One region of the Bradyrhizobium genosp. SA-4 str. CB756 genome, then DNA from elsewhere that is predicted to be linked to it. Evidence: predicted binding sites of a transcription regulator. Region 1 holds the regulator's gene; each other region holds the start of a gene.
The links. The regulator LexA, encoded in region 1, represses DNA repair genes until DNA is damaged. The targets are predictions, from matches to a motif close to TGTTCNNNNTGTGTTCNG.
Positions count from the first base shown of each region.

Region 2: the regulator LexA is predicted to act here: its motif matches at 3,057-3,074, upstream of BRAGE_RS0114430 (single-stranded DNA-binding protein).
Region 3: the regulator LexA is predicted to act here: its motif matches at 1,678-1,695, upstream of BRAGE_RS0144555 (ribonuclease T2 family protein).

Region 1 is NZ_KI421499.1:2,795,323-2,805,926, forward strand. Features, by position in the region: gene BRAGE_RS0113765 (ComEC/Rec2 family competence protein) at 1-1,397, shown strand, start outside; gene BRAGE_RS0113770 (GAF domain-containing protein) at 1,407-2,348, opposite strand; gene BRAGE_RS0113775 (hypothetical protein) at 2,552-2,986, opposite strand; gene BRAGE_RS0113780 (hypothetical protein) at 3,193-3,417, opposite strand; gene lexA (transcriptional repressor LexA) at 3,617-4,318, opposite strand; gene BRAGE_RS0113790 (molybdopterin molybdotransferase MoeA) at 4,495-5,706, opposite strand; gene BRAGE_RS0113800 (hypothetical protein) at 5,939-6,133, opposite strand; gene BRAGE_RS0113805 (HAD family hydrolase) at 6,301-6,930, opposite strand; gene BRAGE_RS0113810 (alpha-hydroxy acid oxidase) at 6,939-8,072, opposite strand; gene BRAGE_RS0113815 (S41 family peptidase) at 8,391-9,728, shown strand; gene BRAGE_RS0113820 (SDR family oxidoreductase) at 9,802-10,557, opposite strand.
Region 2 is NZ_KI421499.1:2,929,002-2,939,605, forward strand. Features, by position in the region: gene BRAGE_RS0114415 (outer membrane protein) at 188-940, opposite strand; gene BRAGE_RS0114420 (outer membrane protein) at 1,109-1,798, opposite strand; gene BRAGE_RS0114425 (outer membrane protein) at 2,034-2,795, opposite strand; gene BRAGE_RS0114430 (single-stranded DNA-binding protein) at 3,218-3,715, shown strand; gene BRAGE_RS0114435 (DUF2306 domain-containing protein) at 3,915-4,313, shown strand; gene gyrA (DNA gyrase subunit A) at 4,482-7,220, shown strand; gene BRAGE_RS0114445 (potassium transporter Kup) at 7,439-9,292, opposite strand; gene BRAGE_RS0114450 (hypothetical protein) at 9,490-9,747, opposite strand; gene coaD (pantetheine-phosphate adenylyltransferase) at 10,006-10,503, shown strand; gene BRAGE_RS0114460 (peptidylprolyl isomerase) at 10,541-10,604, shown strand, end outside.
Region 3 is NZ_KI421499.1:9,227,660-9,238,263, forward strand. Features, by position in the region: gene BRAGE_RS0144550 (23S rRNA (adenine(2030)-N(6))-methyltransferase RlmJ) at 1-780, opposite strand, end outside; gene BRAGE_RS0144555 (ribonuclease T2 family protein) at 940-1,632, opposite strand; gene BRAGE_RS0144560 (hypothetical protein) at 1,751-2,212, opposite strand; gene BRAGE_RS0144565 (hypothetical protein) at 2,395-2,688, shown strand; gene BRAGE_RS0144570 (DUF3617 domain-containing protein) at 2,734-3,264, shown strand; gene BRAGE_RS0144575 (ATP-binding protein) at 3,355-4,743, opposite strand; gene BRAGE_RS0144580 (response regulator) at 4,762-5,493, opposite strand; gene BRAGE_RS0144585 (MarR family winged helix-turn-helix transcriptional regulator) at 5,490-6,032, opposite strand; gene BRAGE_RS0144590 (branched-chain amino acid aminotransferase) at 6,373-7,455, shown strand; gene BRAGE_RS0144595 (YegJ family protein) at 7,591-8,115, shown strand; gene hisS (histidine--tRNA ligase) at 8,343-9,863, shown strand; gene BRAGE_RS0144605 (tautomerase family protein) at 9,979-10,182, shown strand; gene BRAGE_RS0144610 (thioesterase family protein) at 10,388-10,604, shown strand, end outside.

The DNA.
Region 1 (10,604 bases):
GGCTGGGGCATGTGCTGTCGATCTCCGGCTACCACATGGCGGTCGTCGCCGGCGTCGTGTTCTTCGCCGTGCGCGCGCTGCTGGCCTTGATTCCGCGGCTTGCGGCCGGCTTCGCCATCAAGAAATGGTCGGCGGCCGCGGCACTGGTCGCGGCGGCGTTCTATCTGCTGCTGTCGGGCGCGGAAGTCGCGACGCAAAGATCGTTCTTCATGACGGCGGTGGTGCTGATCGCAGTGATGGTCGACCGCCGCGCCATCACGTTCCGTACGCTGGCCGTGGCAGCGCTGATCGTGCTCGCGGTCGCGCCGGAAGCGCTTGTGCATCCGAGTTTTCAAATGTCCTTCGCCGCGACGCTGGGACTTGTTGCGCTGGTGCAGATCGGCATGCCCAATTTGTTTGCCTCGCCCGAGCATTCCACGACCGCGCGGATCGCGCTGTGGGGCGGGCGCGAGATCGCGATGCTGTTCCTGGCCTCGCTGATCGCGGGGCTTGCGACCACGCCCTACGCCGCCTTCCACTTCCACCGCGTCACGCCGTTCGGCGTGCTCGCCAATCTCGGCGCCATGCCGGTGGTCTCGGCGCTGGTCATGCCGGCCGGGCTGTTGGGCCTGCTTGCGGCACCGTTCGGGCTCGACGGCGTGTTCTGGTGGCTGATGGGGATCGGCATCGACTGGATGATCGCGGTCTCGCGCTGGGTAGCGGGCTTGCCAGGCGCGGTCGGCCGCATCCCGGCCTTCGGCATAGGCCCGCTGATCGCGGCGAGCCTCGGGGTCATCGTGATGGGTTTGTTGCGCACGCCGCTGCGCTGGTCCGGCGCCGTGGTGCTGCTGGCGGCGATCCTCTGGGGCCTCGCGGCGCGCCAGCCCGACATTCTGATTGCCGGGGACGGCCAGAGCGTCGCGGTGCGGGGCAGGGACGGGCGCCTGCATCTGATCAGGGCCAGCAAGGACGGTTTTCTGCTCAAGGAGTGGCTCGCCGCCGACGCCGATGCGCGCGAGGCCGGCAGTGCCGCATTGGCTGACGGCGGGTCATGCGACGAGGCCGGCTGCGTCACGCCGCTCGCCGACGGGCGGCTGGTGGCGCTGTCCCTTCGGATCGACGCGCTGGCGGATGATTGCAGTCGCGCTGCACTGGTGGTGACGGCAAGGCCCGCGCCGCCGGATTGCGCGGCGATGGTGGTCGACCGGCAGCGTCTTGCCGCACAAGGAGCGCTCGCCCTGACACATCGCGGCGACGGCTTCGCGGTCCAGGCAGTGAAGGCGAGGGGCACGGACCGTCCATGGTCGCCGGCGATCGCGAGCGAGGCTGATTTCGGGACGAGCCTTGCGCCGCAGGCGGCGACGCTCCGCAACCGGGACGCAACGCCGTCCGAGGCCGACTTGCAGGCCGATGACTGAGCAGATCGGCTACAAGTACCAGGCCAGCACGGCGTCGAGTCCCGCACCTCCGATCACCGGTAGCGCCACCATCCGGCTCAGTCCGGCTGTTTGGGCCTCGGAGCCGGAGATCGAGCCGTCATGCGCGAGATCGTCATTGAGCGCGGGCATGCCTGTGGCCCAGGCGCCGCCGATGCTGCCCTCGCTCCTGGCGATGGATTTGTTCGCATAGAGCGCGGTGAGGTCGGTCTGCGCGCCACAGTCGCCGGCGTGGAAGACCAGCGCCGAACGAATCTCGTTCGGCACCCAGATCTCGAAGCGCCGCGCAATCGGCGTTGCCTGCGCGGAGAGGAATGTCAGAACCCAGGTCTTCTCAGTGCCGGCTCGGTAGGGGATGCCGACGCCGAGGTTGATCCCGACTTCGGCCGCGTCCTCCCAGCGCAGAAAGCTCTTGGCGTTGTGCAGGTCCTTGATGATCAGCGGCAGGCCCGCTTTCCAGGTGCGTCCGGGCAGGCCGAAGCCGCGCGGAAACCTGGTGTGGCGGGAGTTGAACTCGAACATGTCGGCGGTGCCATAGTAGCCGTCGACGAGCCTCATCTCGTGGGACGTATCGGCGTCGTTGTGCCAGAGCTCGATGGCGCCGACATGCGCCTCGTCGTCGCCGCAGAACAGCACCATCACCGCTTGCAGGAATTCGCCTGCAAAGACCGGCACCGCGACGCCGCAGGTGAGACCGGCTGCAAGGGCTTGGTCGGTCCGTTTGAAATAGGAGTTGGCGAATTTGGTGAGGATCACCGGGTGGCCGGACGCCCAGGCCTTGCCGGGGAGCCCCTCGTCATATCCGAAGTGCAGATCTTCGCTCACAGCCCTGAACGCGGACAGCCCTTCGCCGTAGAGGCCGCCGCCGAATTCCAGACGCATGCGCGTCCTGTCGGGCACCCAGAGTTCAACGACACGAATGAAGGTTTTCATCGAGTCCGTCCGCCGTCCCAAGCCGGAACAGCATCGGCCATTTGCCTGTGAAACGGACGTTCAAAATTCAGGCAGCGCCGCGCAAACTTCGTGCGACGGGAAGGTGGGATATCGAGAGACACAAACAACACCACGTCGCCGGCCGCGGCCGGCGATGGCGATCTCAATTCCGGGCTCCGACCTGGCGGCCGGGGATATCTGCTTCAACCGATCGGCAGACGCGGCGTCGTCGGGCGGTTCTCGGCACTGACCTGCGGCTTGTGCTCGCGCTCGCCGAGCGGCTGGGTCACGGGCAGTTGCAGCACGGTTGCCTGCTGGCCTTCGACGAGCTGAGTCACCAGCACGTATTTGCCGTCGGGGAATTCGATCGCGTCATGATGGCGATCGGGAATGTGCGGATCAATCTTGCCGAACTTGCCGACACGCGAGTTGACGGTGCGCGTCCAGATCCAGCGATTGTCGTAGCGGACGTTGTCGGCGAAGGCGAGCTCCGTTCCCGGCAGCAGGCAGACCGCGACGGTCGGATCGGCCGCGGAGGCAAAGCCGCGCGTCGAGGTGCCGCGGAACGTTGTCGTCACGATCGTCTCGCCGACCTCGGCAGGGCGCGATGCGACGGCATGCAGGCTGTAGTCACACATCGTGGGTGCTCCTCATGCGGAGATAGCAACCCGCGCCTCTGTCTTACGAGGCGCAGGCCTCTATCAGAGTGGAAGCATCATAGCGTCTGCCCGGTTATAGGCAAATCTGCGGCTCGCTGCCGCAGCGTGCGATCACATTATCTTTCCCGAATCCCCCGGGAACAAAGCCTGCTTTCGTGCATTCGGTGGGCGTATCAGTGGCCAGCTCAGCGGCCAGCCGGCGCCGACCAACCGGAGTATGGCCAGACCGGTTGCGATGGTTGCGTGAGCGCATTGCGCGCGTTGCGGACTTGCTCGCTCATTGCCGTTTCCTTGGCCGTCTCCTTGGCCACGTTCTTACGGGCATGGCGGTGCGATGGTGCGGCAACGGCTTGCGATGCTGATGCTGCGATCAGCGCCGCTGCTACTGTGCTCAGGATGATCTTGCGCATGGCATCTCCTCGAACCGAAAGCCTTTCCGAAGCGGTGCTGCTTCGTGCGGCGTGGCGAGGATGTAGCGCCGGAGGAGGGGCCGGATAATCTGCGCGAAACCAGAAAGACTATCCAGCGCGAGCGGACAATCATCCGCTCCGATCTCTAGTCGGCGATGCCGATCGAAGCGCGCGGACAGCGCGCCTAGTACTTGCGGTATCAGTACTTCCGATAAAGCCCGATCAGCTTGCCCTGAATCTTGACCCGGTTCGGCGGAAGGATGCGCACCTCATAGGCCGCATTGGCGGGCTCGAGCGCGATCGAGGCGCCGCGGCGGCGGAAGCGCTTCAAGGTCGCTTCCTCGTCGTCGATCAGCGCCACCACGATGTCGCCGGTGTCGGCGCTCTCGTTGCGCTGGATCAGCGCCATGTCGCCGTCGAGGATGCCGGCTTCCACCATGGAATCGCCGCGCACTTCGAGCGCGTAGTGCTCGCCCGAGCCGAGCATATCGGGCGGGACGCTGATGGTGTGGCTGCGGGTCTGCAACGCCTCGATCGGCGTGCCGGCCGCGATCCGGCCCATCACCGGCACCGCGACGGGACGCTCGCCCTCGTCCGCAGGCGGGCTGGAGGTCGTGCGGACCTTGCCGAGATTGCCCTCGATGACGCTCGGCGTGAAGCCGCGGCGATTGCCGGCGGCCGCCTGCAGCTCGGGCAGCTTGATCACCTCGATGGCGCGGGCGCGGTTGGGCAGGCGGCGGATGAAGCCGCGCTCCTCGAGCGCGGTGATCAGGCGATGGATGCCTGATTTCGAGCGCAGATCGAGCGCGTCCTTCATCTCGTCGAAGGAGGGCGGTACGCCGCTTTCCTTCAGTCGCTCGCTGATGAACCGCAGGAGCTCGTACTGTTTGCGCGTTAACATCTCGACCAAAATCCCCCGGTTGATGTCGTTCGATTCCGAGACGCTGAATTCAGCGATAAGCCGCTGCATGCTCGAAACAAATCATGAACGGACACTATATGTTCGATACATGTTCCGCAACTGCTTAATTTACCGTGAACGCGACAAAGTTCGCGTCACGCGTGTGGCCAGCGCGTTCAGACCGGCAGGCGCAGCACCTCGCAAGGTGTGCCGGCTTCGGCCTTCGGCGCGAACGGCGCGCGCACGAGAAGTGCCTGTGCCGCAGCGAGATTCGCAAGCAGCGAGGAATCCTGGTGATTGACGGGAAGGGCGATCAGCGTGCCGTCGTCGCGCGTCTCCAGGCGTGCGCGCAGATAATCTTCGCGCTGGTCGTTGGCGCCGACGTCGCGGCCCAGCACCGCGCGCTCGCGGCGATGGTGAATCACGGAGCGGCCCGACAGCGCCCGAATCAGCGGCACCATGAACAGGAAGGCGCACACATAGGATGACACGGGATTGCCGGGCAGGCCGATCACGCGCATCGCCGCCAACCTTCCATGCATCATCGGCTTGCCGGGCCGCATCGCGATCTTCCAGAACGTCATCGCGGTGCCCTCGGCCTTCAGCGCCTGCTGGACCAGATCGTGGTCGCCGACCGAGGCGCCGCCGGTGGTGATCAGGATGTCGGCGCCGCTCGCGCGGGCGCGGCGTATGCCCGCGGTGGTGGCGTCCAGGGTATCGGCGGCAACACCGAGATCGACGGTATCGGCGCCCTCGCTGCGGGCGAGCGCGTGCAGGGCATAGCCGTTGGAATAGACGATCTGGCCGGGGCCAGGCGTGGTGCCCGGCATCACCAGCTCGTCGCCGGTGGCGAGAATCGCGACCTTCGGGCGGCGGTGGACGGGTAGAAACGGGTGATTCATGCCGGCGGCGAGCGCGAGGTCGCGCTCCGTCAGCCGGATGCCCTTGCGCAGCAGCACGTCGCCCTCGCTGAAATCGACACCGGCGGGGCGGATGTGTCGTCCCGTCACGGCCGCTTCCTTGATCGTGATGCGCCTGCCGTCCGCAACCGTGTCCTCCTGGATCACGACCGCGTCTGCGCCGTCGGGAACGACGCCGCCGGTGAAGATCCGCACGGCTTCGCCGGCGCCGACCGATCCTGCAAACGGCCGCCCCGCCGCGACCTCGCCGATCACGGTGAGCTGGGAATCGATCTTGGCGGCGTCGGCCGCACGCACCGCATAGCCATCCATCGCCGACATCGCCTGCGGCGGCTGGGTGCGCCGCGCCGCGACGTCGTGGGCAAGCACGCGCTGGAAGGCCTGGTCGAGGGCGAGCATTTCTTCAGGCAGCGGCTCTGCGCCGGCAAGCACCGCGGCAAGCGCGTCAGAAACCGGCATCAGGGCCACGGGTGAAAACTCCAGCTGCGCCCCGTTCGGGCAAATCGGCGGCGAGAGTTCTAGCCGAGTGCAGGCGCAGAGGCAAAAAGGCGATCACGCAGGATGATTCATCCTGCGTTGTCCGCTCTGCAGTGAGGGATAGACGTCAAGTCCGCCGCGGCATGATCCAGAAGGCGAGACAGACCGGGACGAGGATGGCCATGGCGAGGACGAGAAGGACGAGTGCCACGGCCAGCATCGGTCAACTCCCCGGCTGCTCGTCCGGACTGACGTCCGGCGCTTTGGGACTCTGATCCTTGTCGGGCAGCGGATCGGCCTGCGATTTCAGGTCGGCGGCCTTGCTGATCAGCTTGGCGGAGAGCTCAGAATCCGAGGTGGTTCTGGCGTATTTCATCAGCAGCGAGGCCTGCTTGGTGAGGTAGGTTTTGCCCAACACGACGATAAGCCTGATGTAGAATTCCCAACGGACTCATGAGTCCGGAAGCCGGTATTCGTTCCGGGAACTCCGTACAAAATTGCACAAAGTGATTGGGTTCCTCATTTTGCGCCAAATTAGGTCCAGCACCGGCGCGCCCCAGCGACGGGCCGAACCGGCCCCCAACGTCAAACCCCGAGTGCCTTCAAGGCGTTCCCGACATCGGTGGGCGAGGTCACATGCACCGCGGTCAAGCCGCGGGCGCGGGCTCCCTCGATGTTCTCGGCAAGATCGTCGAAGAATACGATCCGGTTGGCCGGCACGCCGATGGCGGCCACGACATGGTCGAAAGCCTCCGCGTCCGGCTTGCGCAGGCCGATGCTGGAGGACAGGTAGACCTCGCGGAAATGGCCGAGCAGGTCGGCATATTCCTTCGAGAAATAGTCCACGTGCGGCCGGTTGGTGTTGGAGAAGGCGTAGAGCGGCATTTGCCGCGCCGCGCGCGGCAACAGCTCGGCAATGTCTGGCATCTCGCCGGCGAAGACCGCGTTCCAGCCCTCCAGGAACTGCGCGTCGGAAATGCCGATCCCGAGTGAGGTGCGCAGCGAGGCGAAATAGTCCTCGTCGCTGATCTTGCCGACCTCGTGCAGCCGGTAGGCCTCGTCGCGCACATAGCGCGCGACGATGGCTTCGGGCTTGCAGCCGGCATGTCCCGCCCAGCAGTCGATCGCCTTGGAGAAATCGATGTCGAGCACCACGCGCCCGAGATCGAACAGAAGCGCATCGGCGCTGCCGGGAGAGAGCGAGGTCACCTGCATCCTTTCATTCAGTACCGGTAGGGGTCGTGATCGAACAGCGGGAACGCGCTGAACACGCCCGGCGCATTGGTCGCGGTCGCCGGATGCAGGCAGGACTTGCTGACCTCGGCGAAGGATGTGGCGCCCAACAGGCCGAGGCAGCGCAGCACCTCGTCCTCCAGCAGTTCCAGCATCCGCGTGACGCCGGCTTCGCCCGCCGCCGCCAGCGCCCAGCATTGCAGCCGGCCGATGCCGACGAGGTCGGCGCCCGCCGCGACCGCCTTGACGATGTCGGTGCCGCGGCAGAAGCCGCCGTCGACCATGATCTTGGCGCGGCCCTTCACGGCCTCGACGATCTCAGGGAGCACATGCATGGCGCCACGACCGTGATCGAGCTGGCGCCCGCCATGGTTGGAGACGTAGATCCACTCGACGCCATGGTCGAGCGCGATCAGCGCATCCTCGGCGGTGGCGATGCCCTTGAGGATCAGGGGTATCTTGAACTTGTCCTTGATCATCTTCACGGTCCGCCACTCCAGGCCCTTCTGGTAGTCGCCCCCGGTGGCGCGCAGGCGGCTCTCGCGAACATAGCGCTTGGCGATGTCACGTTCGCGACGGCTGTAATGGGCGGTGTCCACGGTCAGGCAGAACGCGGCGTAGGCGTTCTTCTCGCTCCTGGCGACGACATCGGCGACGAAGGCATCGTCACCGCGGACATAGAGCTGGTAGAGGCGCAGCGCATCGGGGGCAGCCTCGGCGGTCTTCTCCAGACCAGGCTCCGACACCGAGCTCAGCATATGCGCCGCACCGAAGGTGCCGGCCGCGCGCGCGACGCTCGCGGCGCCATCGGGGTCAAAAATCTCGAGCGCGCCGACCGGGGCCAGCACCACCGGCAGGCGCATCCTGCGGCCAAACTGCTCGACCGAGCCGTCGACCTTGCGGACGTCACGCAGCACGCGCGGGCGGAAGGCGATCTCGTCCAGCGCCATGCGGTTGCGGCGCATCGTGGTCTCTGTCTCGGCGGCGCCGACGATGTAGTCCCAGGCATTCTGGTTGAGGTTGGCACGCGCCTTCCGGACGAATTCGTGCAGATTTTGGAACGGCTCGTTGCTGGCGCCGAGTTCGACGTTCCGTTCCGGCCGGATGCGGGGTGCTTCGTTCATTGTTATCCTCCCGAGAATTTGAAGCCTTGTCTCATCGCCTTAGCCCGTCCGGACCTGCAAAACCATCCTAAGATCGCATACCTGCGAGGCGTGGCCCATCCGACCGATTCCGCTTTGCTTGAAACGATTTCGGAACGTTGCCAAAAGTTTAGGTCTCGGGCCAAGGCTTTTTGGCGAAGGGATTTTTGCCATGCACCCGCCAGCGTGGCAGCCCGGCCATGAAGAAACCTGAATGGTGTTGTGAGAAGCGGGCTGGATCGCCATTTGCATGGCGGCTTCCAGACCTCCAAAGAGAACCGCCAGCTAAGAAGGCCCTCCATGCGGAAATCCCTGCTGTTCCCCCTGGGCGCGCTCACCGGAGCGTGTCTGACCCTTCTGGTAGCGAGCCCCCATGGCGGCGTATGGGCGGCACGGGCGGCAGCGAGCGCGGATGATGCGTATAACCAGCTCAACCTGTTCGGCGAGGTCTTCGAGCGCGTGAAGGCGAGCTATGTCGAGAAGCCCGACAATGCCAAGCTGATCGAAGGTGCGATCACGGGCATGGTGACATCGCTCGATCCGCATTCGCGCTACATGAACGACAAGGCCTGGACCGAGATGCAGGAGACCACCTCCGGCGAGTTCGGCGGCCTCGGCATCGAGGTCACGATGGAGGAGGGCCTGGTCAAGGTCGTCTCGCCGATCGACGACACGCCGGCATCCAAGGCCGGCATCATGTCCGGCGACCTCATCGCCAAGATCGACGGCGAGGCCGTGCAGGGCATGACGCTCGAGCAGGCCGTCAACAAGATGAAGGGGCCGGTCGACACCAAGACCAAGCTCACGATCGTGCGCAAGGGCGCGGATGCGCCGCTCGATGTCGCGATCACGCGCGAGATCATCCACGTGCGCCCGGTGCGATTCCATGTCGAGAATGGCGACATCGGCTATATCCGCGTCACTTCGTTCAACGAGCAGACCACCGACGGGCTGAAGAAGGCGATCGCCGCGATCTCCAAGCAGGTCCCGCAGGAGAAGCTCGTCGGCTATGTGATGGACCTGCGCAACAACCCGGGCGGCCTGCTCGACCAGGCCGTGTCGGTATCGAGCGCCTTCCTGCAGCGTGGCGAGGTCGTCTCGACCCGCGGCCGCAATCCGGAAGAGACTCAGCGCTTCACCGCGCATGGCGGCGACCTCACCAAGGGCAAGCCGCTCGTGATCCTGGTCAATGGCGGTTCGGCTTCGGCCTCGGAGATCGTGGCCGGTGCGCTGCATGATCACAAGCGCGCGACGATCATCGGCACGCGCTCGTTCGGCAAGGGCTCGGTGCAGACCATCATCCCGCTCGGCACCGGCAACGGCGCGCTGGCGCTGACCACCGCGCGCTACTACACGCCGTCGGGCCGCTCGATCCAGGCCCAGGGCATCGCGCCCGACATCGAGATCCTCCAGGACGTGCCGGCGGAGCTGAAGGGCCGGATGGACACCATGGCGGAGTCGCAGATGCGCGGCCACCTCTCGGCTGCCGACGGCACGGAGCAGACCGGATCGCAGTCCTACGTTCCTCCGAAGGAGGAGGACGACAAGGCGCTGCACGCGGCTTACGATTTCCTCCACGGCCAGACCGCGAATGCGGTCGCCGCCAAGCCCGCGCCGAAGGCTGCGGTGCCGAACTAAACCCTACAACGTCGAGACATCGATCGCCCGGGAGTGGATACCGCTCCCGGGCGAATTCGTTTTGGGCGCCGGCTCAGCTCGGATTCATGGCTGCGAAGGTCGCCTCGTAGCGGCCGTCGCGCTCGGCCCAGCGGCGGGCGCGGTCGCGCTCGACCAGCACCTCGTCGCGAGGGTGAACCCGCAGCTCCAGCAGTTGCATCACTTCCGCGATGTAGGCGGCAAGCGGCATGGCGCGCGCGTCGCTGGCCTGCTGCGTGCCGGTGAGCTCGGTCTGCACATAGGGCGGCGCGAGCTCCAGCACCTCGACCGGAATCCTGCGGAGCTGGTGCCGCAATGATTGCAGCCAGGAGTGCAGGAACGCCTTGCTGGCGCAGTAGGCCGGGAAGTCGGCGCGGGGCACGAAGGCAAGGTTCGAGCTGGTCGCGATGATCGTGGCGTTCCGCTGCGTCTTCAGGAGCGGCAGAAATGCCGCCGTGACGCGCAGCACGCCGACAATGTTGGTCGCGACGATGGCTTCTGCATCGGAAGCATCCCAGCCGTCCGCCGTCATGTCCTCCGGCCGCGAGATGCCGGCATTGGCGATCAGCACGTTGAGCTCGGGGAAGCGCGCGCACAGATCAGCCGACAGGCGCGGTAGCTCCGTGGCATCATCGAGGTCGAGCGGCAGGCCGATCAGGCCGGGGCGTTCAGCCGCGATCTGATCGAGCAGGGCCTGCCGCCTGCCGGTGACGATGACGCGATTGCCGCGGTCGTGGAAAGCTTCGGCCAGCGCGCGGCCGATGCCGCTGGTGCCGCCGGTGATGAGGATCGTGTTGCCGGTCATCTTCATGGTTGCCGCCTTTCGATGGAGGTGAAGGCCACGGCAACCCAGAAGAC
Region 2 (10,604 bases), 130 kb from region 1:
CCAGAGGCAGTTGCGAATCGTCAACGGATTGTTGGCGCACTGGCGGCATCTGGCAGGAGCAGGGCGCGGAACAGGCAAAGGGCCGGCACGTGGCCGGCCCTTTGTTCGCGTTTAGATGCGGATCTTGGGGGCAATCCGCATTCAAGCAGGACCTGGAGGAGTCCCTTGGGGATTGGTCTTTGGCGGATCAGTATTTGGCGACGACGGGGCCGCCCCAGCGATAGTTGACGCGGATCAGTCCGATATCGATGTCCTGGCCGATCCGTTCGGTACGCACGGGTGGGACGAGGATCGCGCTGGCGAGGTCGCCGCCGTGATGCCCGAGGAACAGATGGTCGTACTCGCCGCCGACGGACCAATTCTCCGCGAAGGCGTATTCCACGCCAAAGCCGGCGCTATAGCCCCAGCGGGTCTGGCTCAGGGTATTGGACACGACGCCAACGCCCGGAATGAATTCGTCGTATCTGTCGTGCGCGACGGCTGCGCCCGCCTTGCCGTAGAACAGCAGGCTGTTCACGGTGTAGCCGAGCTGGCCGGTGAACAGGCCAAAGCTGTTGATCGTGGTCCGGTTGTTGAGCGGCGCCAGCACGAAGCTGACATTGCTGCCCTTGAAGTCGGCCCAGTTGCCCTGGGCTTCCACGCCGAGCACCCAGCGCGCCTTCTGCCAGCGATATCCGAGTTGAGCACCCACTGTGCCGCCACTCGCATTGTGACAGCCCTCGCCGACGGCCGGGTCGATGGGAACGCCGGCGACAGCGACGACGCTCCAGCAGGCGTGCGCAAGGCCGCCGCCGCCATTGATGCCGACATAGGCGCCGATCCAGTCATAGGCGAGCACGGGCGCCACCGGCGCCTTGTACAGCGGCAGATCGGCAGCACCGGCCGGTGCGAGCGCGCCGAGCGCGAGCAAGCTGACCGAGGCCAGCACCAACGTCTTCATGTCAATTCCCCAACGCATCGGAGCCAATCAGCGGCGCAATGCACACCGCACTCTCGATTCCATGACGGTTGGGCGCGAGGTCGCGCGAAAACAAAAAGGCCGGCGCGAGGCCGGCCTTTCGTGACGATGTGACGTCGGTCGTGAGACGAAGCTCAGTACTTCTTGAGATCAGTACTTGGCGACGATCGGGCCGCCGAAGTGATAGTTCACGCCGACCTGCACGGTGTGGAAGTTGAGCGTGCCGGTGGGCAGGGCGCCGGCGAAGTAGGTCTCGCCAGCGAGGCTGCGATACAGGTACTCGCCCTTGATCGACCACTGCGGCGCGATGAACGCTTCGACGCCCGCACCGACGGTCCAGCCGGAGTGCCACTTGCTGTCCGACGCGCTCACGCCGAGCGCGGAGAGGGTGATCTTGTTGTCGATCCAGGCGTAGCCGCCCGTACCGTAGAACAGGACGTTGTTGACGGCCCAGCCGATGCGGCCACGCACCGTGCCCATGGCGTCGGTCTTCGAGGTGGCGGTCGCGGTCACGACGCCGAAGCCCGGGACGACGGTCGCGCCGGTCGCCGTCGCGCTGACGTCAGCCCAAGCGCCGTCGGCCTCGATGCCGAACACGACATTGCCGGTCTGCCAGTTGTAGCCGGCGGTGCCGCCGACGAAGCCACCCTTCATCTTCGGGTCACCCGAAGCGTTTTCCCAGGCGCCGCCGCCGACGATACCGAGGTAGAAGCCGCTCCAGTTGTAGACCGAGGCCACAGCCACCGGAGCCTTCGTGTACGGGCGAGCCGCGAGATCAGCCGCCGACGCGGGGGCAGCCAGAGCGAACAAACAGGCCGAAGCCAACAAAACCTTCTTCATCTCAATCAAAATCCCAGTCCCAGTTTCTGTTGTTGCCTTCCGCGCGCAGAAGGGCATCGGACGCTGTGGTCCAACTGACGGCGTGCTTACACCACCAAAGCCGCAAGTTGTGTCTCTCAAAAGCCACGACAGCCGCAAAACGTCACAATTGCTGACACATTGTCGCGCCGCTCGCATCCAGCAAAAAGGCCGGCGCGAGGCCGGCCTTTGATCTCCAAATGATATCAGATGGATATCAGTATCTCGCGATGGCCGGGCCGCCCCAGCGATAGTTCACGCGAACGAGGCCCATATCGACGTCCTGGCCGATGCGTTCGGTCTGAACGAACGCGCCGCCGAAGGTGAAATCGACGTTACGATGGCCGAGGAAGATGTGATCATACTCGACGCCAACCGACCAGTTTGGGGCGAAGCCAAATTCGAGACCCGCGCCGACCGTTCCGCCCCAGCGGGTTTCCCGGGCCGAACCGAAGGTAGTGCCCGCACCCACGAAACCTGGCCCGACGATGAGGTCGTATTTGTCGCCCACGACCGCGCCACCGCCCTTTACGTAGAACAAAACATTATTCCAGGCATAGCCGACCTGGCCAGTAATCAGGCCGAAGGCATCGATCCGCGTACGGTCCTGCTGAGCCGGGGCGGTCGGGCTGACGTTGTTTCCGCTGAAGTCAGCCCAGTTGCCTTGGCCTTCCACGCCAAACACCCAGTTGGCGGACTGCCAACGATAGCCGATCTGACCACCGACCGTGCCGCCCGATGCGTCATGGCAACCGTCTGTGATCAGCGTGCCGACGACAGGCGTCACGAAGTCCCAGCAATTGCGGCTCGTACCCCAGCCACCGTTGATGCCGATGTAAAAGCCACTCCAGTCATAGATAGTGGCAACCATCGGCGGCGGCGCCTTGGTGTAGGGACGCGCCGCAAGATCCGCTGCACTCGCAGGTGCAGACAGACCCAACGCAACGATACCGATTGTGCCAAACAGAATTTTCTTCATTGCAGTCTCCCCAGTGTCGTCCGCTCCAGAGGTCCCCAAAGCGGTCAATCAGGCGCGACGCCCATATGAACAATTCCAACGTAACTTTAGCTCAACCGGCAGGCAGAATCCGTCGCTGGAATGCAACAGTCGCTGGGCAATTGTCTGCGAGTAACCTAATGAATGTTAAGCGTTTTTCCGTGCGGTCGGGTTCCAATTCATTGTGGCGTGCACAGTGGCGCTGGGTTCCGGTATGCACGCTTGGGTTGCATTCTCTTTCACAGGAACAAATCTGGAACAAATTTCGGGCCCATGCTATATGTGGGGATAACCGAGGGTGTGGCGGGCCGATCGGCGCTCGTAAGCGTATAGGTCGGCTCAACAAGGCGGCAGCGCGGGCGCGCCGTTCCGGAATTCAGTGGCATTTGGAGTGGAGAGCGGCGATGGCGGGAAGCGTCAACAAGGTCATTCTGGTTGGAAATCTCGGCAAGGATCCTGAAATCCGCCGCACCCAGGACGGGCGGCCGATCGCGAATTTGAGCATCGCCACCTCGGAGACCTGGCGCGACAAGAACAGCGGCGAGCGCAAGGAAAAGACCGAGTGGCACCGCGTCGTGATTTTCAACGAAGGTCTTTGCAAGGTCGCCGAGCAGTACCTGAAGAAGGGCGCCAAGGTTTACATCGAGGGCGCGCTCCAGACCCGCAAATGGACCGACCAGAGCGGCGCTGAGAAGTACTCCACCGAGGTCGTGCTGCAGGGCTTCAACTCGACCCTGACGATGCTCGACGGCCGCGGCGGCGGCGGAGGAGGCGGCAGCTTCGGCGACGAGCCGGGCGGCGATTTCGGCTCCTCGGGCCCCGTCAGCAGCGCGCCGCGCCGTCCCGTGGCCGCTGGCGGCGGTGGCCGCAACAGCGACATGGACGACGACATCCCGTTCTGAGGCTCGCGAGCGTCTCTCCACGAGCGGCGCCCGCTCGCGTAAAGCGACAGGATCCCTTACCAATTGGCGGGCAAGGCTCGGTTTTTCCGGGCCTGCCTCAAGTGCTACTTCAAGCCTTTGACCGGCGATGATGTGAATGGTATTAACTTAATGTTAATCCTGTTTACATGGCTCTCCCGCCGATCGGAGGACGCGTCGCATGAACCTCGCGCCGCTGCTTGAGGCCGCCCCAGCGATCCCGCTGCATGCCTTTGCCGCAATGGCCGCCTTCGTGCTCGGCCTCGTCCAGTTCGCCGCGCCCAAGGGCACGCTGCCGCACCGGACCATCGGCTGGATCTGGGTCCTCCTGATGGTCGCGGTGGCCGCCTCGTCGTTCTGGATCCACCAGATCCGTCTGGTCGGGCCGTTCAGCCCGATCCATCTGTTGTCGATCTTCACGCTCGTCGTGCTGCCGCTCGCGGTGTGGCGGGCGCACACCCATCGCGTCGCCGATCACCGGCGGATGATGATCTTCATTTTCGCCGGTGCGCTGGTGGTGGCGGGGCTGTTCACGCTGGTGCCCGGGCGGATCATGCACCGGGTGATTTTCGGGGCTTAAGGCGCGGTTTGCGCCGGCCGATTTCGAGCCTTGTTCCAGCACCGGCGCGGAGTGCGTAAGTCTCTGGAAAAACAGTCGGAAAAAGCGCTTCCCTTGGCCCTGCAAGGGTGGTTATCGGGGGGGCGATGCGCTATATGATTCCCAGATAAAACCTCACCGGATTTCCCCTTGGCTGACGACGACAACAAGCCCGGCGACCAGCCGGCGCAACCCTCGGACATTCGCCCCGTCTCGATCTACGAGGAGATGAAGAAGTCCTACCTCGATTACGCCATGAGCGTGATCGTGTCGCGTGCGCTGCCCGATGCGCGCGACGGGTTGAAGCCGGTGCATCGCCGCATCCTCTACGCGATGAACAATCGCGGCGACACCCCGGACAAGAAACACAAGAAGTCCGCCGGTGCCGTCGGTGAGGTCATGGGTAAGTACCACCCCCATGGCGACCAGGCGATCTACGACGCGTTGGTGCGCATGGCGCAGGACTTCTCGATGCGCGCGCCCCTGATCGACGGACAGGGCAATTTCGGCTCGGTCGACGGCGATCCGCCGGCGGCGATGCGCTACACCGAATCCCGCCTGACCAAGATCGCGCTGAAGCTGCTTGAGGACATCGACGACGACACGGTCGATTTCCAGGACAACTATGACGGCTCCGAGCGGGAGCCGGTGGTCCTGCCGGCGCGGTTCCCGAACCTGCTGGTCAACGGCGCCGGCGGCATCGCGGTCGGCATGGCCACCAACATCCCGCCGCACAATCTCGGCGAGGTCATCGACGCCTGTGTCGCGCTGATCGAAAACCCCTCGCTGACCATCGACGAGCTCAACAACATCATTCCGGGCCCGGATTTCCCGACCGGCGGCATCATCCTGGGCCGCCAGGGCATCCGCAGCGCCTATCATCTCGGCCGCGGCTCGATCGTGATGCGCGGCAAGGTCACGTTCGAGACGGTCCGGAAAGAGCGCGAGGCGATCGTCATCACCGAGATTCCGTATCAGGTGAACAAGGCGACGATGGTCGAGCGCATCGCCGAGCTCTACAAGGAAAAGAAGATCGAGGGTATCTCCGATCTGCGCGACGAGTCCGATCGCGACGGCTACCGCGTCGTCGTCGAGCTCAAGCGCGACGCCGTGCCCGACGTGGTGCTGAACCAGCTCTACAAGTTCACGCCGCTGCAGACCTCTTTCGGCGTCAATGCCGTCGCGCTCGACTCTGGCCGTCCGCAGACGATGAACCTGAAGGACATGCTGACGATCTTCGTCGGCTTCCGCGAGCAGGTCGTCACCCGCCGCACCAAGTACAAGCTGCGCAAGGCGCGCGAGCGCGCGCATGAGCAGGTCGGCCTTGCGATCGCGGTCGCCAATATCGACGAGATCATCCGCGTGATCCGGCATTCGCCGACGCCGGCTGCCGCACGCGAGACCCTGATGACGCGCGACTGGCCTGCGCGCGACGTCGAGGACATCATCACGCTGATCGACGATCCCCGCCATCGCATCAACGAGGACGGCACCATCCGTCTGTCGCTGGAGCAGGCGAGGGCGATCCTCGAGCTGCGGCTGGCGCGCCTCACCGCACTCGGCCGCGACGAGATCGGCGAAGAGCTGGCAAAGCTCGCCGGCGAGATCGGCGACTATCTCGATATCCTGCGCTCCCGAGCGCGCATCCTCGACATCATCAAGACCGAGCTTGCCGAGGTGAAGGCCGAGTTCGCCACCCCGCGCCGCACCGTGATCATGGAGCAGGAAGGCGAGGTCGAGGACGAGGACCTGATCCAGCGCGAGGACATGGTCGTCACCGTCTCGCACGCCGGCTACGTCAAGCGCGTGCCGCTGTCGGCCTACCGGGCGCAGCGCCGCGGCGGCAAGGGCCGCGCCGGCATGCAGACCCGCGACGAGGACTTCGTCAGCCGGCTCTTTGTCGCATCGACTCATACTCCGGTGCTGTTCTTCTCGTCGCGCGGCCAGGTCTACAAGGAGAAGGTCTGGCGCCTGCCGATGGCTGCGCCGAACGCGCGCGGCAAGGCGCTGATCAACATCCTGCCGCTGGAGCAGGGCGAGCGCATCACCACCATCATGCCGCTGCCCGAGGATGAGTCCACCTGGGCCCAGTTGGATGTGATGTTCGCGACGACCGGCGGCAATGTCCGGCGCAACAAGCTGTCCGACTTCGTCGACGTCCGCCGCTCCGGCATCATCGCCATGAAGCTCGACGACGGCGAGGCGATCGTCGACGTCCAGATCTGCACTGAGCGCGACGACGTGCTGCTGACCGCTGCGGGCGGGCAGTGCATCCGCTTCCCGGTCCCCGACGTGCGCGTGTTCACCGGCCGCACCTCGATGGGCGTGCGCGGCATTGCGCTCGGCGAGGGCGACAAGGTGATCTCGCTGGCGATCCTGCGCCATGTCGAGACCACATCCGACGAGCGTTCGGCTTACCTGAAGATGCGCCGCGCGGTCGCCGGTGAAACCGCGGCCGAAGAGGGGGCCGCGGATACGGAGGCCGAGGAGACCTCCGGCAGCTTCCAGCTCGCCCAGGAGCGTTATGTCGAGATGTCGGCGCAGGAGCAGGTCGTGCTGACCGTCTCCGTCAACGGCTATGGCAAGCGGACCTCGTCCTACGAGTACCGCACGACGGGGCGCGGCGGCAAAGGCATCGTCGCCATGAGCGTCAACAACCGCAACGGCAACCTGGTTGCGTCCTTCCCCGTGGAGGATGCGGACCAGATCATGCTGGTCACCGACAAGGGCCAGCTGATCCGCTGCCCGGTCGAAGGCATCCGCATCGCCGGCCGCTCGACCCAGGGCGTCATCGTGTTCGATACCGCCGAGGACGAGCACGTGGTCTCGGTCGAGCACATCACGGAAGAGGCCGAGAGCGGCAACGGCGAGAACGGCAACGGGGCGTAGCGCGCGCCCCCCACACTCCACTGTCGTCCCGGACAAGCGCGCCCTTAGGCGCGCGCAGATCCGGGACCCATAGCCACAGGGAAAAGTTGTCGCGCGAGATTTGCGACCGCGAGTCTTCGCCAAACACTTCCTGTGGTTATGGGTCCTCGCGTTCGCGGGGACGACACCGACAGTGTCGCGCCCGTATCCCGGATTACGCTTCGCTCATCCGGGCTGCGCTAAATCTCCAGCTCCGTTCCGAACTCCACGACCTGTTTGGTCGGCACGCCGAAGAACGCGGCTGAGCGTTCGGCGTTGCGCTGAAGGAAGGCGAACAGGCCTTCGCGCCAGACCCACATGCCGGGAACGTCCTCGCGCGGGATGATGGTCTCGCGGCCGACATAATAGGTGATGTCGGAGAGGTCGATACCGGGCAGCTTGCCCTGGCGGCAGGCGAGCGTCAGTCCCTCGTAGATCGTCGGGTTCTGCATGAAGCCGTAATGCAGGATCACGCGGGTGATGCCGGAGATGATCTCGCTCACCTCGGCGCGGTCCGCTTCGGCGATGTGCGGGGATTCCTCGATCAGGACGGTGACGAGCACGATGCGCTCGTGCAGGACGTGGTTGTGCTTGACGAACTGCGTCAGCGCCAGCGGCACGCCTTTCGCTGCCGAGGCCAGGAACACGGCCGTGCCCGGCAGCCGCGCGCTGCACTTGTTCACCGCCGTCTCGATCAAATCCTCCTCGGGCTGGCGCAGGCGGCCGCGCGCGGCCTCGACCAGCTTCACGCCGCTGCGCCAGGTCAGCATCAGGAAGGCGACGAGGGCTGCGAGCAGCAGCGGAAACCAGCCGCCCTCGAACAGCTTGATCGAATTGGCGGAGAAGAAGATCACGTCGATCACGAAGAAGAAGCCGTTCACGACCACGACCAGCCAGGGCGAATAGCCCCACTGGATCGCAACCAGGGCGGCGAGCAGCGTCGTGATCGCCATCAGCAGCGACACCGCGATGCCGTAGGCGCCGGCGAGCGCGTCCGAGGTGCCGAAGCTCAAGACCGCGCCGAGCGTTGCCGCCGCCAGCAGCCAGTTCACCAGCGGCACGTAGATCTGGCCGATCGCATGGCTCGTGGTGTGGCGGATCTGCATGCGCGGCAAAAAGCCGAGCTGGATCGACTGCTGGGTCAGCGAGAACACGCCGGAGATGATCGCCTGCGACGCGATCACGGTGGCGACCGCGGAGAACGCGACCAGCGGATAATGCAGGGCATCGGGGCAGAGCTGGAAGAACGGATTCTCGATCATGCTGGGATCGGTGATCAGCAGCGCGGCCTGGCCGAAATAGTTCAGCACCAGCGCGGGCAGGCAGATCGCGAACCAGGCGAGCCGGATCGGCAGGCGGCCGAAATGCCCCATGTCGGCATACATGGCCTCGCCGCCGGTCACCGCGAGGAAGGCCGCGCCGAGGATTCCGAACGAGATGTGGAAGTCCTGGTGGATCAGGAAGTTGAAGGCATAGAACGGGCTGAGCGCGGCCAGCACCGCCGGCGCCTTGACAATGCCGTGGACGCCGAGGGCGGCGAGTACGCCGAACCAGGCCAGCATCACCGGCCCGAAGATGCGGCCGATGAAGCCGGTGCCCTGCTTCTGCATCATGAACAGCCCGATCAGGATGGCGACGGTGACGGGCACCACCACAGGCGCGAGCGAGGGCGCGTCGACCTTGAGGCCCTCGATGGCTGACAGCACCGAGATCGCCGGCGTGATCGCGCCGTCGCCATAGAGCAAGGCGGCGCCGACGAGGCCGACCACGAGCAGATGCGCGCGCCAGGTGCCGGACTGGGCGTTGCGGGCGTGGAGCAGGGCCAGGAGAGCGACGATGCCGCCTTCGCCGCGATTGTCCGCGCGCAGGATCAGCAGCGCGTATTTCAGCGAGATGATCAGCAGCAGCGCCCAGAGGATCAGCGAAGCAACCCCCAGGACAGCGTCGTGACTTAGCGTGCCGCCATGGGCTGCAGCCTTGGCGGCTTCCTTCAGGGCGTAAAGGGGGCTGGTGCCGATATCACCATAGACCACCCCGAGGGCGCCCATGGTCATGGCAAGCGGCAGCGGATCAGGATGATGATGGCCGGAGGCGATTGCGGGTGTACTGGACAATGGCGACCCCCCGATGGGATCGCGCCCGGCGGGCCATTCCGACGGGCGCGAACATCAGACAGTCTGCGACGAGACGTCGCAAATATCCATGAAATTTATATCAGGAAGCTTTTCTGACGCGAAGCTGACAACCGCAACTACGGCGTGCGATCCGCGGTCACGAGGCGCGCCTCGCGGACATCAGCCTTGGTGCCGGCGCGGCGCAGGCACGAGGCTTCGAAATTCGGCCAGGCCTGCTGGGAGCAATCCTTGCCGATGGTGCGGATATCGAGACGGTCGCTCTTGGCGAGCGGCTGCGGAACGCTGGCCTCGACCTTCGGGGCAAAGCCGGGCAGGAGGGTGAGGGCGGCAGCAACACACGCAGAGATGGCGATCGCCGAGAGAGCCTTGATCATTGACAGTCCCCTGTGATGCGGCCGCGACGCCCAGTGTGCGGCCCGTCGTTTGTTGGGCGGATTAGTAACCATGGCCAGTTTCCGGACGTCTTCGCGGATGTCGGAAATGGTTTCGTTCGCGCTCCGTTTTGTTTCGTGGCCGCCCCGAGGACGAAACAAATGGGCCGCCGCCGACAGGATGGGCGGTAGAATCTGCGGGAAACGGGCAGGGAACCTGTCTGGCTTGCCGCGCCGGGCCGGGCGCGGTAGGACGTGGCCATGCCGCGCATTGCCTTCTACCCAGGTTCCTTCGACCCCATCACCAACGGCCATCTGGACGTGGTCCGGAGCAGTGTCCCGCTGTGCGACCGGCTGGTGGTCGCTGTCGGAATCCATCCCGGCAAGAAGCCTCTGTTTTCGACCGAGGAGCGGCTCAAGATGCTCCATGACGTCTGTGGGCCGGTGGCAGCCCAGGGCGGCTGCACGCTCGAGGCCGTGACCTACGACGATCTCGCCGTCACCGCGGCGCGCAAATACGGTGCGACCATCATGATCCGGGGCCTGCGCGACGGCACCGACCTCGACTACGAGATGCAGCTCGCCGGCATGAACGGCACGATGGCGCCCGAGGTGCAAACCGTCTTCCTGCCGGCCTCTCCGCTGGTGCGCCCGATTACCGGCACATTGGTGCGTCAGATCGCCGGCATGGGCGGAGATGTCTCGGCCTTCGTCCCGCCGCTCGTCGCAAACCTGCTCAAGGCAAAATTCGCCGGATAACGGCGCGCTTTTTCATCTCACCTGATCCGGAGTTTCCATGATCCGTCGTCTCGCAATTCTTGCCACGATGTTCGTCGCGCTCGTGGCCGTTCCCTTGAGCG
Region 3 (10,604 bases), 6.4 Mb from region 1:
GAGCTCGCCTTGCAGCGTGTAGGGGGGATTGACAATCAGGAGTCCCGTGGATGTGAGCGCTGCGCCATCAAGCTGCGGCGCGACACTGAATTCGAGACGCAGACGTTTTCCCGGAGGCTTTGCTGCGGCTGCGAGCCGCGCCACCGATTGCGCCAGCGTGTCGGTGGCGCGCCGATTCTTGGCCGGATACCAGATTACATAGATACCGGTCGGCCATTTCGCGAAGGCGGCTGCGAAGGCTTCGCCGAGCTTTTCGAACTCATCTTTGGCCTCGAACGGCGGATCGATCAGCACGAGGCCGCGGCGCTCCTTCGGCGGCACGAAGGCCGGCAGCGCAACCCAGCCGTCGAGATCGACCACGCGCGCCTGTTCGTCGCGGCGCAGCACGTCGATCAGTGCCTTGCGCGCCTTCGGCTCGAGCTCGCAGGCAACGAGCCGGTCCTGCGGCCGCAGCAGGCCGCGCGCGATCAGCGGCGAGCCCGGATAAGCCTTGAGCTCGCCCTTCGGATTGAAGGCGCGGACGATGTCGAGATAGGGTTTCGTCAGCGCCGCGGTCTCGTTCGACAGACGCGCCTGCATCAGCCGCGCGATGCCGGTCAGCCACTCGCCGCTGCGCCGCGCCTCGTCGCTTTCGAGATCGTAGAGACCGGCGCCGGCATGGGTGTCGATGACGCGGAACGCCCCCGGCTTGTCCTGCAGGTAGGTGAGAATGCGCGCGAGCACGATGTGCTTGATGACATCGGCGAAGTTGCCGGCGTGGAAGGCGTGGCGGTAGTTCATGGCGCAGAGTTACGACATCGCGCGATGAAAGTAACTGCCGTCATTCCGGGGCGGTGCGCTAGCGCCGAACTATGGTGCGCAATTGCGCACCCGAGAATCTCGAGATTCCGGGTCTGGTGCTAACGCACCATCCCGGAATGACGACGAGAGCGTTGTGCCTCAACCGCCCCTGATCGGCGGCATCGTCACCTGGTCGCGGCGGCAGGCGCGGCGGTCGGTTTCCTCGCAGGCGCGGAATTGCAGATCCTTGCTGAGACAGATGCGCACTTCGGATAGCCGCGTCCGGTTGCAGGTGACCGAGACGGCGGCATTGCTCAGGCCTGGATTGGCCCTGATGAAGGCCTCCTCGACCTCCGCCGGCGCCACGGTCTTGGCCTGCGACAAGTCGAGATACTCGGCCGGAATCTTGATCGCGGCGCGCGCCTTGCGGATCGTCTCGAAATAGCTGCGGCCTTCGAGGCCCGAGCAGGTGCCGTGCTTGTCCCACTCGTTGAAGATCAGGCCCGGCGCCGGCATCAGATCGAGCATCGAGGAGACGATGTTGCGGTTCAGCCGCGGCGCCGGCCGCTGGCAATATTCGGGGAAACCGCTCTCATATTGCGGCCACAGGCCGTGCACCACGAAGGCGTAGGGTCGTCCGCTGCACTGGATCTGGGAGCGGCCGCCACGCTCCGCCGCCTCCTCGCAGAACGAGGGCGACCATGACAGCGATAGCACATAGAAATCGAATTCGCCGGGCGCGTTCTGCCGCTTGTCCTGGGCCTTGGCGCCGCCGGCCAGCATGACCAGCCCGGCAGCCAGGGTCAGCGAGATCATCAGGCGGGAGAACGAATGCAATCTGGAATGAAACATGGCGACGCCCCTCAACTAGACTGTGCAGTCAGCCTAGCAGGCGATAAGAACATTTCAAGAACAAAATTGATGCGAGCCACGTTCGGCCGCTTGATCGGGCCGAATCAGGCTTCTCGAATTACTGTCTGGCGGCGCGGCAGGCCGGATTGTAGGCCCAGTTGCGGTCGAGCCCGACCACGCACCATTCGACACCATTGCCGTAGCCGGCAAAGCCGCCGTCCTCGACGATCGAGAAATGCACCTTGCGCACCTTGCCGTCGTTGAGCATGGCATCGCCGGTGCAGTAGCGGCGCGGAATGTTGTCGGACTGCCAGGGCCGGAAGGCGACCTCGTGAACGGCGGCGAAGCCCGTGATCTTCAACGGAGAATTCCAGAACGAGCTTTCCTTCTCCCAGAACTGGCTGGCGATCGTCGGCAGCGCCCTGTCGCAATCGGCGACGGCGCCGTCATAGCGCGGCCCGCTCAGCCAGAAGTTCAGCTCGAGCGGATTGGCGGCCTTGGCCTCGCCGAGCGACAGCGCTCCGAACATGAGGCCGAACACGGCGGCGAAGCGGAGCGATTTCAGGGAGAGGGCGCGCATGGGCAATCCGGACAGCTGGTCTTGCGAAGGTGGGACGGTGCCGCGAAGGCCGGGCGGGGTCAAGTGCAGCGCGGCAACACTTGGCAAGGAGTTGACCGTAAGGGCGCGCCCGGCAGGGCTTGGGTTCTTTTCACTTCCATCCCGGCGCCGTAAACTGGCGCCAACCAATTGGAGTAACGGGAATGCGAATCATTGCGGCCGCGGGCCTTCTCGCCCTGGGTATTTTGGCGAGCCAGTCGGCGCGTGCTGACCTCCTTCCGGTCCCGCCGTTCAAGGGGAACGACACCGGCGGCATCATCGCTTATTCGATGGCGACGCAGGTCGATGCCCGTCAGGTCGCGGTCGATCACTGCGCGCGCTACGGCAAGGTCGTGAAATTCCTCGCGGTCCAGGCCTATGAGGGCGGCTACATCTCGTTCTCCTGCCGCTGGGTGCCCTATGGCGCCGCCGAACGGCCGATCCGCACGCTGTACTGAGGCGTCGGCCTAGCGCCGCCTCTCTCAAAGCCGGGAGCCTCCAACATGACGCGCAAACTCGCTTTGCTCGGCTCAAGCCTTTGCCTCGTCCTGTCGGCGGGCGCAGCCAGCGCCGACGACCTGCCGGTGCGCAAGGCCGGTCTCTGGGAAATGAAGATGGTCAGGAGCGGCTCGGCAATGCCTGAGATGACCATGCAGCACTGCACCGACGAGACCGTCGACAAGGAGATGAGCAACAACGTCTCCCCGATGGCCAAGCAGATCTGTTCCAAGCAGGACATCAAGAAGACCGCGACCGGCTATGTCAGCGATTCCGAGTGCAACGTCGCCGGCATCAGCACGACCTCGCATGCCGAGATCACTGGCGATTTCAACTCGGCCTACACTGTGAAGACCTCCTCGCACGCGCAAGGCGGCGCTGCCGGTGCCGCGGGCCGCGATACCTCCATGACGTTAGAGGCGAAGTGGCTGGGCGCCTGCAAGCCGGACCAGAAGCCCGGCGACATCGTGATGCCCGGCGGCTTCAAGATGAACGTGCGCGACGTCGATAAGCTGAAGGCGCTGCTGCCGAAATAGGGCTGTCGTCCTTCCCCTCTCCCCTTGTGGGAGAGGGTGGCTCGCCGCGAAGCGGCGAGACGGGCGAGGGGTCTGTCTCCGCGGCGCCAGCTACACCGGGATCCTCACGCTCGCTCTCAATCCCCCCATCGGGCTGTCGCCGAGCGTGATGTCGCCGCCATGGGAGCGGGCGATGTCGCGGGCGATCGCCAACCCCAAGCCGGTACCGCCTTCGTCCTGGTTGCGGGCGTTGTCGAGCCGCAGGAACGGCTTGAACACTTCTTCGCGCAAGTGAACGGGAATGCCCGGGCCGTCGTCGTCGACGGTGACGGTGAGATAGCGGTGATCGCGCTGGCCGTTGATGGCGATCGCCTTGCCGTAACGCGCGGCGTTGGTGACGAGGTTGGCGAGGCAGCGCTTGAACGAGGCCGGCTTCACCGTCACCACGGGCAGGCCGTGGAACGCCACGGTCGCGGTGTGGCCGTGGCGCTCGGCGTCGCTGCGCAGCTCTTCGAGCGCCTGCGCCATGTCGGTCGGCTGCGACTGTTCGCCGGAATCGCCGCGGGCAAATGCGAGGTAATCCTCCAGCATCATTGACATCTCGTCGACGTCCTTCCGCATGCCCTCGAGCTCGGGATTCTCGCCGATCAGCGCCAGCTCGAGCTTGAAGCGGGTCAGGATTGTGCGCAGGTCATGGCTGACCCCGGCGAGCATCGCGGTCCGCTGCTCCATGGTGCGCTCGATGCGCGACTTCATCTCGATGAAGGCGACCGCCGCGCGCCGCACCTCGCGCGCGCCCCTGGGTCTGAAGTTCGGGGCTTCGCGGCCCTTGCCGAAACTTTCCGCAGCGTCGGCAAGGCGCAGGATCGGCTTGATCTGGTTGCGCAGGAACAGCACTGCGACGATCAAGAGGATCGAGGATGTGCCGACCATCCAGAACAGGAAGATCTCCGAGTTCGAGGCATACGCCGCACTGCGCTGCGCGAACACGCGCATCACGGCGTCATCGAGCTGGATGCGGATCTCGACCAGGTTGGAGCGGCCGACCGTGTCGATCCAGAACGAGCGGCCGATCTGGCGGCCGAGCTGCACTGACAGCGTCTGGTCGAGCAGCGAGAAGAACGGTTTCGGTCCCGGCGGCGGCATGTCGCCGGCGGGCAGGAAGTCGACCACGAGGCCGAGGCGCTGCTGCGCGATGCGGCGGATCTGGTCGCGGTCCTTGTCCTGCGGATAGCCCTTGTAGACATCGATCAGCGCGGCGATGTCCTGCACCACCGCGGCCGACAGGCGGCGCGTCACCGTGTTCCAGTGCCGCTCCATGAACACGAAGGCGACGACCGATTGCAGGATCACCATCGGCACGATCATGATCAGCAGCGCGCGGGCATAGAGGCCGGTCGGCATCCAGCCCTTGAACGCATTGCCCATCCAGCCATTGGCGGCCGAGACGCGGCCGGCGGCGCTCTTGAGCAGCGTCAGGCCGGTATCGATCGTGCTCATCGCTCGCGCTTCACTGATTTATGGCGAGGCCACCAGGCGGTAGCCGATGCCCCGCACCGCCTGGAGGAACAGCGGATTGGCGGGATCGGTCTCGATCTTGCGCCGGAGGCGGTTGATCTGCACGTCGACGGCGCGTTCGTTGACGCTGCCATTGCCGGTCAGCGCGCTGCGCGGCACGGTCTCGCCCGGTGTCTCCGACAGGATCCGCAGCATCTCGCGCTCGCGGTCGGTGAGGTGGATGACCTCCTCGCCCTGGCGCAATTCGCCGCGTTCGAGATGGTAGACATAGGGGCCGAATGCGATCTTCTCGACCGCCGCGGTTTGCGGCGGCGGGGCGGCGCGCTTGAGGATGTTGTTGATGCGCAGCGCCAGCTCGCGCGGCTCGAACGGTTTTGCCACGTAATCGTCGGCGCCGATCTGCAAGCCTTCGATGCGGGCTTCCGCCTCGTGCCGCGCGGTCAGCATCACGATCGGCACCGAGGACGAGGTCCGGATGAAGCGGGCGAGATCGAAGCCGGTTTCGCCGGGCATCATGACGTCGAGGATCAGCAGATCGAAATGCAGACTCATCAGCTTTGAACGCGCGTCGCTGGCGCTGGCGGCGGTCGAGACGCGGTAGCCTTCGGCCGCGAGGAAGCGCGACAGCAGATCGCGGATGCGGCGGTCGTCATCGACCAGCAAAAGATGCGGGGCGTCGTCGGCCGGTTGCACCGGCGGTCGGGCGAGCGTGGCAGCGAGCGGCACGGTCACTCCTTGCTGTCTTGATTGACGGAAGCGAAGATCGTCTCCAGCACCTTGTCCGGATCGTCGCGGTCGATCATCGCGCGCAGGAAACGCTTGACGGTCTCGGCGTCCTGCGGCGCCATCTCGGCGAGCGCTTTCGTGATCCGCGTGGTCTGGAGCCCGGCGAGCTTCTGCACCAGCGCCTCGCCCTTGGGCGTCGCGTAGAGCAGGCGCTGGCGGCGGTCATTGTCGCCGGTCTTCTGCACGATGTAGCCCTCGTCCAGCAGCTGCTTGAGCACGCGGCCGAGCGATTGCTTCGTGATCCTGAGGACGTCGAGCAGGTCGGCAACCTTCAGGCCGGGATAGCGATAAACGAAATGCATGACCCGGTGATGGGCCCGGCCGAAGCCGAACGCCTCCAGCTCCTGGTCGGGATCGCCGACGAAATCGCGATAGGCGAAGAACAGTAGCTCGATGATATCCCAGCGCAAATTGCCTCCGTCGCCTACGGCTGGCCGCGGCTCGGCGGCGTCTTGAGAGGGAGTCGCGAAATTTATGTCAGGCATATTGACGTATCTTGGGTTCAATGTTACAAAACGATCGACCCGTACGAAACTTTAGATCGTTTCGTATCGGGTGGCATCGAAGCAGAACGGCCGGAGTGAGCCGGACAGGCGGCGACGGCCGGAGCAGATCTACCGTGCGATTGTCGAGCGGCATTTCGGCAAAACATACTGGACTTCCGCCTTCCGCAAAAGCATGTCCTCGGCGACATGCTGGCCACGGAAACCGGCCGTAACATGGCTGGCGGCGGTCCGGCCAGTAACCCAATCAAGCCAGCCGGGCCCGGAAGCGGGCAGGCGGGCGCACGAAGCAGCGCCGCGACCGGCAGCGGGAGGCAAGGACATGAGCATGAAATTCGACATCCAGCCCGCATCCAATCCCACGCCAGAGAAGGACCGCGTCGCCAAGCTGGTGGACCCCGGCTTCGGGCGGGTCTTCACCGATCATATGGCTGTGGTCCGCTACAACCAGGCAAAGGGCGGCTGGTACGAGGCGAAGATCGAGGCGCGCGCCAACTTCCAGCTCGATCCGGCCGGCGCCGTGCTGCACTACGCCCAGGAAATTTTCGAGGGCCTCAAGGCCTACAAGCGCGACGACGGCGGCGTGAACCTGTTCCGTCCCGACGCCAATGCGCGCCGTTTCAAGGACTCCGCCGATCGCATGGCGATGGCGCAGCTGCCTGAGGACGTCTTCATCGAGGCGGTCGAGCAGGTCGTGCGCATCGATCGCGCCTGGATGCCGGGCGGCGAGGGCAGCCTTTATCTCCGCCCCTTCATGATCGCGAGCGAGACCTTCCTCGGCGTCAAGCCGTCGTCCGAATACATCTTCGCGGTGATCGCTTCGCCTGTTGGATCCTACTTCAAGGGCGGACCCGCGCCGGTCTCGATCTGGGTCTCGGAGAATTACACGCGCGCTGCCGTTGGCGGCACCGGCGCCGTCAAGTGCGGCGGCAATTATGCCGCGAGCCTGCGCGCCCAGGCCGAAGCGATCCAGCACGGCTGCGATCAGGTCGTCTTCCTCGACGCGGTCGAGCGCCGCTACATCGAGGAGCTCGGCGGCATGAACGTGTTCTTCGTGTTCGACGACGGCTCGCTTTCGACGCCGCCGCTCGGCACCATCCTGCCCGGCATCACCCGTGACTCCATCATCAAGCTCGCCCGCGATGCCGGCAAGACCGTGCGCGAGGAGTCGTACTCGCTCGACCAGTGGCGCAAGGATGCGGCCTCGGGCCGCCTGAAGGAAGCGTTCGCCTGCGGCACCGCAGCCGTGATCTCGCCGATCGGCAAGGTGCGCTCGGTGAGCGGCGATTTCGAGATCTCGGGCGGCGCCGCCGGCCCCGTCGCCATGGGCCTGCGCAAGCAGCTCATCGACATCCAGTACGGCCGCACCAACGATCCGCACAACTGGATCCGCAAGGTGTCGTGAGACCAAGTTGCGCGTTCCCCTCTCTCGCGCGGGAGAGGGGAAATGCGCAAGGTTTGTGGCTTATTGCGCACTGAACGTGCTGCTGCCGACAAGCGACAAAGCCAGGACACAACTAGCATCCTGGACATCGCGATCATGGCAACAAAACTCTCCCAGCCGCTGAAGTGGATCGTTCTCGCCGCCATCACCAGCGTCTCCGTGTTCGGCATCCTCACCATCGGACCCACGCCGGAAGTCGTCGCGCAAGACCGCTCGCCGATCGTCGACGTGCGCACCACCGATCCCGAGATGAACGCCGCGATCGCGCGCGCCCGCGGCACGCTGCCGACCTTCTGGGCCTCTTACGACGCGCCAAAATCGTCCGAGACCGGCCATTCCCTGAAAGTGCGCTTTTCGACCCGCAAGGGCGGGGAGCACATCTGGATCGCCGAGGTGAAGAAGCTGCCGAACGGGGCCTATTCGGGTTTCTTCGCCAACGAGCCGCGCGACCTGCCCGGCAAGCACGCGGGCGATGCGGTCAAGTTCAGCGAAGCCGACATCTCGGACTGGATGTTCATGCGCAACGGCAAGATCGTCGGCGGCGAAACCATCAAGCCGACACTGAAGTCGCTGCCGAAGGCGGACGCCGATGCGCTGAGGGCAAGGATGGAGCAGCCGTAAGTCTCTTCCCCTCTCCCCGCTTGCGGGGAGAGGGGAGGGTGAGGGGGAGTCTCCGCGGGGGCGGTGGCAGTTGGACTCGCGGAGAGTCCCCCCTCACCCGGAATCCGCGCGTTCCGCGCGCATTCCGACCTCTCCCCGCAAGCGGGGAGAGGTGAAAAGGCGCCGTTTGCGGGTTGTAGGCCAACGTTGTAAGTCAACGTTGACTTACCTAGCTTGCAACGAACGACATGGCCGAGAAACCCAAAAAACCCCAGAAACTGAAGGCGCGCCTGCCGCGCGGGCTCGAGGATCGCGATCCCGCAGCGATCCGGGCGACGCGCGAGATGGTCGAGAAGATCCGCGCCGTCTACGAGCTCTACGGTTTCGAGCCGGTGGAGACGCCGGCGATGGAATACACCGACGCGCTCGGCAAGTTCCTGCCCGACCAGGACCGCCCGAACGAGGGTGTGTTCTCGTTCCAGGACGACGACGAGCAGTGGATCAGCTTGCGCTACGACCTGACCGCGCCGCTCGCGCGCTATGTCGGCGAGCGCTACGGCACCGATGGTCTGGTCCTGCCCTACCGCAGCTACCGGGTCGGCTACGTCTTTCGCAACGAGAAGCCCGGCCCCGGCCGCTTCCGCCAGTTCATGCAGTTCGATGCCGACACGGTCGGCTCGGCGACGCCGGCGGCGGATGCCGAGATCTGCATGATGGCGGCCGACACGATGGAGGCGCTCGGCATTGCGCGCGGCTCCTATGTCGTGAAGGTCAACAACCGCAAGGTGCTCGACGGCGTTCTGGAAGCCATCGGCCTCGGCGGCGACGAGAACGCCGCACGCCGCCTGACCGTGCTGCGCGCGATCGACAAGCTCGACAAGTTCTCCGCCGACGAAGTGCGCAAGCTGCTTGGTCCCGGACGATGGGATGGCGGTGAGGAAGGCAAGGGCGACTTCACCAAGGGCGCCAATTTGAGTGAGGCAGAAGCCGACGTCGTTCTCGCCATCACCAAGCCGCGCGACGATTGGAAAGAGGCGATTGCCGCGGCGGAAACCTACCTCGCCAAGAGCCAAGTCGGCCAGGCCGGCGTCAGCGAGCTGGAAGAGATTGCGAAGCTGGTGACGGCGTCGGGGTACGGCGCCGATCGCATCAAGATCGATCCCTCCGTCGTGCGCGGCCTCGAATATTACACCGGCCCCGTTTACGAGGTTGAACTGTTGCTGGAGACCAAGGACGAGAAGGGCCGCCCGGTGCGGTTCGGCTCGGTCGGTGGCGGTGGTCGCTACGACGGCCTCGTCTCGCGCTTCCGCGGTGAGCCGGTGCCGGCAACCGGTTTCTCGATCGGGGTGTCGCGCCTGCAGGCTGCGCTGACCTTGCTCGGCAAGCTCGACACGCGGCCCGAATTCGGCCCCGTCGTCGTCACCGTGTTCGACCGCGACCGCGTCGCCGACTATCAGAAGATGGTGGCATCCTTGCGCACAGCGGGCATCCGCGCCGAGCTCTATCTCGGCAATCCCAAGAACATGGGCAACCAGCTCAAATATGCCGACCGCCGCAACTCGCCTTGTGTGATCATCCAAGGCTCGGATGAGAAGGCGCGCGGCGAGCTGCAGATCAAGGATCTGATCGAAGGCGCGAAAGCCGCCGCCGCGATCGCCTCCAACCAGGAATGGCGCGAGACGCGGCCGGCGCAGTTCTCGTGCAGCGAGGCCGATCTCGTTTCAAAAGTGCGCGAGGTCCTCGCGCGCCATGACGTAAAGTGGGGATAGCCATTCCGGCAGGCCGTCATGCCCGGGCTTGTCCCGGGCATCCACGTCTTGTTTGATGCGCACCTTCATGAACGGCCGGGGTGTGCCCGGTCATCGCGACAGCAGGGAGAAGACAATGCCTGAGATCACCGTCAGCATGGCCGAGGGCCGCACCGACGAGCAGAAGGCCGGCATGATGCGCGACATCACCCAGGCGCTGGTGAAGAATCTCGGCGTCGACGCCGATGCCGTCGTCATCCAGATCAACGAAGCCCCGCTACGCCACAAGATGAAGGGCGGCAAGACCTTCGTGGAGCGCGCGGCGGCGGCGAAGAAATAGCCACTGCTCGTTCGGCAAATACAGGTGTCGTCCCCGCCTAGTGCGCAATTGCGCACGGGTGCGGGGACCCATAACCACAGGAAGTGGTTATCTGGCGAGCTGGTAACTCCGAGTCATCGCCAAACTCGATCCTGTGGTTATGGGTCCCGGATCGGCGCGCGCTTTAGGCGCGCTTGTCCGGGACGACACTGTGTATGAGGCCCCCATGGACGCACGCGACTTCATCAAGGTCGGCATGAGCGCCGAGCGCACGCTGGTGGTGCCGGCCGAGCGCACGGTCGGGCATTTCGTGCCGGGCATGCCGATGGTCTATGCGACGCCCATGATGATCCTGGAGATGGAGATGACGTCGGGCGATGCGATCCGCGTCGCGCTCCAGCCGGGCTGGGTCACGGTCGGCACCGAGGTCGATATCCGTCATC